One region of the uncultured Pseudomonas sp. genome, then DNA from elsewhere that is predicted to be linked to it. Evidence: predicted binding sites of a transcription regulator. Region 1 holds the regulator's gene; the other holds the start of a gene.

The links. The regulator FliA, encoded in region 1, starts transcription of late flagellar genes. The targets are predictions, from matches to a motif close to CTAAAGTTTNNNNNNNNNNNGCCGNTAA.
Region 2: Q0V31_RS09710 (methyl-accepting chemotaxis protein) is a predicted target of FliA. The motif match lies at 1,319-1,346, and genes of this name have one in related genera.

What each region holds. Positions count from the first base shown of each region.
Region 1 covers NZ_OX044366.1:4,142,952-4,145,350, forward strand. The annotation lists gene Q0V31_RS19285 (protein phosphatase CheZ) at 1-169, opposite strand, end outside; gene Q0V31_RS19290 (chemotaxis response regulator CheY) at 188-562, opposite strand; gene fliA (RNA polymerase sigma factor FliA) at 656-1,402, opposite strand; gene fleN (flagellar synthesis regulator FleN) at 1,399-2,229, opposite strand; gene flhF (flagellar biosynthesis protein FlhF) at 2,307-2,399, opposite strand, start outside.
Region 2 covers NZ_OX044366.1:2,079,486-2,081,884, forward strand. The annotation lists gene Q0V31_RS09710 (methyl-accepting chemotaxis protein) at 1-1,195, opposite strand, end outside; gene Q0V31_RS09715 (DUF1513 domain-containing protein) at 1,406-2,399, opposite strand, start outside.

The sequences.
Region 1 (2,399 bases):
TTAGCTTGCCAACCTCGTGATACAGACCACGGTCTCGCGCCTTGTTCAGCTCATGTATGAGCTGCACCGCTTCACCAAAGTTGCCTTGCTCGAGGCTGTCAACCAGTTGGCGAGCGTTGTGCTTCAGGGACGTCTCAAGCTCACCCTGAACGGAATCTTTACGTTCCATAGAACCTCATGGCAGACATCAGCCGTTGACCCGCTCGAATATCTTCTCAATCTTTTCTTTCAGTACCTGGGCCGTGAACGGTTTGACCACATAACCGTTAACCCCAGCCTGAGCGGCTTCGATGATCTGATCGCGCTTGGCTTCAGCAGTAACCATCAGTACCGGTAGGCTTTTCAGGCGCTCATCTGCACGCACGGCGCGCAGCAAATCGATACCGGTCATGCCTGGCATGTTCCAGTCCGTCACCAGAAAGTCGAAGCTACCGCTTTGCAGCATTGGCAACGCCGTAGTGCCATCATCGGCCTCTGCGGTGTTGGTGAACCCCAAGTCACGCAGGAGGTTCTTGATGATCCGTCGCATCGTTGAAAAGTCATCAACGATGAGGATTTTCATGTTCTTGTCCAAGTCGACCTCCGTACAGTCCCAGCGCACCCAGCAACCTGCATGCGCCTTTAATCGTGAAACCAGCAGCGTTAGCGAAGCAACTCAGCGTGCGCGCCACTCACCCAGGCGGGCGCGCAGACGAGCGGCACACTGACTGTGCAGTTGGCTTACGCGTGATTCGCTCACCCCCAACACTGCGCCGATCTCTTTAAGGTTCAATTCTTCATCGTAATACAGTGCTAACACCAAGCGCTCGCGCTCCGGCAGGTTGCCGATGGCATCCGCCAAGGCCGCCTGAAAGCGTTCATCTTCCAGATCACGAGAAGGTTCGAGGTGGTGGCTGCCAGCGTCTTCACCCAGCTCGCCATGCTCGCCGTCCTGTAACAGGTCGTCGAAGCTAAACAGGCGGCTGCCTAAAGTGTCGCCAAGAATGCCGTAGTAATCTTCGAGACTCAATTGGAGTTCGGCCGCAACCTCTTGATCTTTAGCGTCTCGGCCGGTTCTGGCCTCAACTTTTCGAATTGCATCACTGACCATGCGGCTATTGCGATGCACCGAACGCGGTGCCCAGTCGCCTTTGCGCACCTCATCGAGCATGGAACCGCGAATGCGGATACCGACGAATGTCTCGAAGCTGGCACCTTTACTGGAATCGTATTTTTTTGACGCTTCGAGCAAGCCGATCATTCCGGCCTGAATCAAATCGTCAACCTGCACACTGGCCGGTAAGCGCGCCAACAGGTGATAGGCAATGCGTTTGACCAGAGGCGCATAGCGCTCGATCAGCTGGTGCTGGGAATCCTGCGCCTGCGCTTTGCTATACATACGAAGTCCAGAGGCTGCTGTCATATGGCCGGGTCTGCAATCGGTTGCTGCACCAGACGCTCAACGAAAAACTCCAAATGGCCACGCGGGTTGGCCGGTAACGGCCAGGCGTCGACTTTCTGGGCTATCGCCTTGAACGCCAGTGCGCACTTCGAACGAGGGAAGGCTTCGTAGACCGCGCGTTGCTTCTGCACGGCCTTGCGCACTGATTCGTCGTACGGCACGGCACCGACATACTGCAGGGCAACGTCGAGAAAACGATCAGTGACTTTGGTCAACTTAGCAAAGAGGTTACGACCCTCCTGCGGGGTATGGGCCATGTTGGCCAAGACCCGAAAACGATTCATGCCGTGATCGCGGTTGAGCAATTTGATCAACGCATAAGCATCGGTGATCGAGGTCGGCTCGTCGCACACCACCACCAGTACTTCCTGCGCGGCACGGACGAAGCTGACCACGCCATCACCAATACCTGCGGCGGTGTCGACAATCAGCACATCGAGGTTATCGCTGATATCACTGAATGCCTGGATCAACCCGGCATGTTGCATGGGCGACAGCTGCACCATGCTCTGAATGCCTGATGCGGCGGGTACGATGCGAATACCGCCAGGGCCCTGCAGCAGCACATCGCGCAGCTCGCATTCGCCACTGATAACGTCTTCCAGAGTGCGTTTGGCACTAAGCCCCAACAACACGTCGACGTTGGCCAATCCCAGGTCGGCGTCCATCAACATGACCCGGCGTCCCAGCTCGGCCAAGGCCAATGCAAGGTTTACCGAGACGTTGGTCTTGCCGACGCCACCTTTGCCGCCGGTCACCGCAATCACCTGTACGGGATGCATACCCATAATTTCTAACACCTTGTCTAACTTCGACTGGAGCCACTTGGTCGGCTAAGCAGCGCTCAATTCCAACTACATTTCGCTTAACTAACGTGCCGTGCGGGCTGCTGGTAAAGGCCGGAAAACATCTCCGCCATCGTATCCTCACTCGGTTCTTGGGTCGCCTGCAGCCCAAC
Region 2 (2,399 bases), 2.1 Mb from region 1:
CACGGGCGGCTTCGATGGCCGCGTTGAGTGCGAGCAGGTTGGTTTGTTCGGCGATCCCGCGAATCACTTCCAGCACCTTGCCGATGCGCCCCGTGTCGCCTTCCAGGCGGCGGATGACCGCGGAGGTGCTGCTGATTTCGCCACGAATATCGGTGATGGTCTTGATGGTCGCCTGCATCACTTTCTCGCCCTGGCGTGCTGCACTGTCGGCATCGTCGGCGGCATTTGCCGCTTCGGCTGCGTGGCGCGCGACTTCCTGGGCGGTGGCAGACATCTCGTGCATCGCCGTGGCGACTTGGTCGGTACGCGAGAACTGCTCGCGGGTGCCTTGGCCCATCAGGGTGGCGATGGCGTTGAGTTCGCCGCTGGCGGTGTCGAGGTCACTGGTCGTGCGCTTTAGGCGAGTAAACGTATCGGCGAGAAAGTCGCGCAGGATATTGGCGGCCACGGCCAGGTTACCCAGTTCATCCTGACGGCTGGCGTCCACGCGCTTGCCGAAATTGCCCTGGCTGAGCAGGGCGATGTGCGCGATTAGTTCACGGATGGGGTTGATCAGATTACGGTTGATCAACCATAGGCTGAGCAGGGCAATGAGCAGGGTGGCACCGAGCATCGCCAGGATGCCGACGAGTATGGTGCGATCCGCCGCGGCATTGATCAGGCTGGCCTGGTCGAGGCTCTGTTTGTACAGCTGTGCGGCCAGTGCGTCCATTTGCTCGGTGGTGTTGCGGTCGATGCCCGCAACTGCGGTGTCGCCGGCTTTGGCGTCAGCCCCCGCAGCAATAAAAGCATCGCGGCCTGCACGGTATTTGCTGCCCAAGTTTTGGTGCTCGTTGCGCAAACTATCGACCTTGCGCTTGAGGTCGAGATCGTTGCTGGCCAGCAGGCTGAGTTTGCTCAGGGTGTCCTGAACCTTGCGTTCCTGTGCCTCGAACTGGCTCCAGTACTTATTCAGTTGAGCGCTGTCGGAGCCGCGCAGCAGGACGTTCTTCCACTCCTGGATCTGGGTCTTGAAGTCGAGGTTGGCGACGCCGATCAATGTCGACTGTTCCAGTGGGCCTTCGAGTAGCCCGCGGTAATCGCGCATACCATTGGAGAGGAGGCTGAAGCAGGCCAGTGCGGTGAGCAGAATCAGCGCCAGACTACCGCCCAGCAGCGCGAGAATTTGTGCGCGCAAGGATTTTTGCAGAAACATGGATACCTCGGAATGTGGAAAGCAGAATGCCGATGACGCTGAGTGCGTCATAACTGCGAAAATCCCTATCGACTGGTATCGGCTGGGCCGGATTGCCAAGAGGCAGCGGCGGACTGGACATATAGATCGGCGCGGCGACAGTATTCTTGAGCGTGTCGTAAGCGTTTTAGCGTTTTAGCGCTTTAAAATCGCTGGGGCTAAAGCCTGGTGTCAGGCCAGGCGTAGGTGGTTGTCCCAGAGCCCGGCGGGCAGTTGCAGGGGCTGGCTGGTGATGCGCTCGCCACGGCAGTCATACAGGCGGCAACGCCCCACGCCGCTGCTGACGACAAAACCATCGGCTACCGCGCCGACGCCGGCGCAATCGGCCAGGGGCGCATCAAGGCGCAGTGCGGCGCTGTCCAGGTCCCAGATAAATACCCGATTGCCACGCGGTGCAGTCAGGGCCAGCAGGCGCAGTTCGCTGTGGATTGCCACGCTGGCGGTGTACTGGTTCATCAGCTGGCGCTGCGCATCGGCGACGGGAAAGTGCTGGAAGGGCTGGCCGGGACGCTTGATCGCCAACAGCGGCACCTTGTCGCTGAGTTCGCCCATATATTGCTGGCCGCTGACGACGGTGCCATCGCTGGCCACGGCCAGGTGGCGCACGCTGTTCATCTGTTCGGGCAGTTGCTCCTTGCTCACCAGGCTGCCGTCGCGCTGCAGCAATACCAGGCTCGACTGCATGCTGTTGAGGTTCATCTCCACTCGGCTATCGGCCTCGGTGCGGATGCCGCCGTTGGCCACTACCAGGGTTTCGCCGTCTGGCAGCCAGAGCAATTGGTGCGGGCCGATGCCGTGGGTCGAGAGTTCGTCACTGCGTTGCAGCTGTTCGCCTTGGAGGCGGTAAACCCCCAGTACACCGCGACCGGGGTCGCGGGTGTCATTCTCGGTGGCGTACAGCCATTCACCGCTCTTGTGGAACACCGCATGGCCGTAGAAGTGGCGCTGCGCGGGCGCGCGCAGGGTTTGCAGCAGGCGGCCGTCGCGGGTATCGACTAGGTAGCTCTCGGTGCTCGGACGGCGCCCGACAAACAGCGCCATCGGCAGAAACGGATGAGCGATGACATCGTGGCAGCGTTCGCTGACCGCAGTCGCGAATACCTGGCTGCCATCCAGCCGGTAGCCGACGGCGAAGTGCTGGCCGGCGGCATCATTGCGCGCCGAC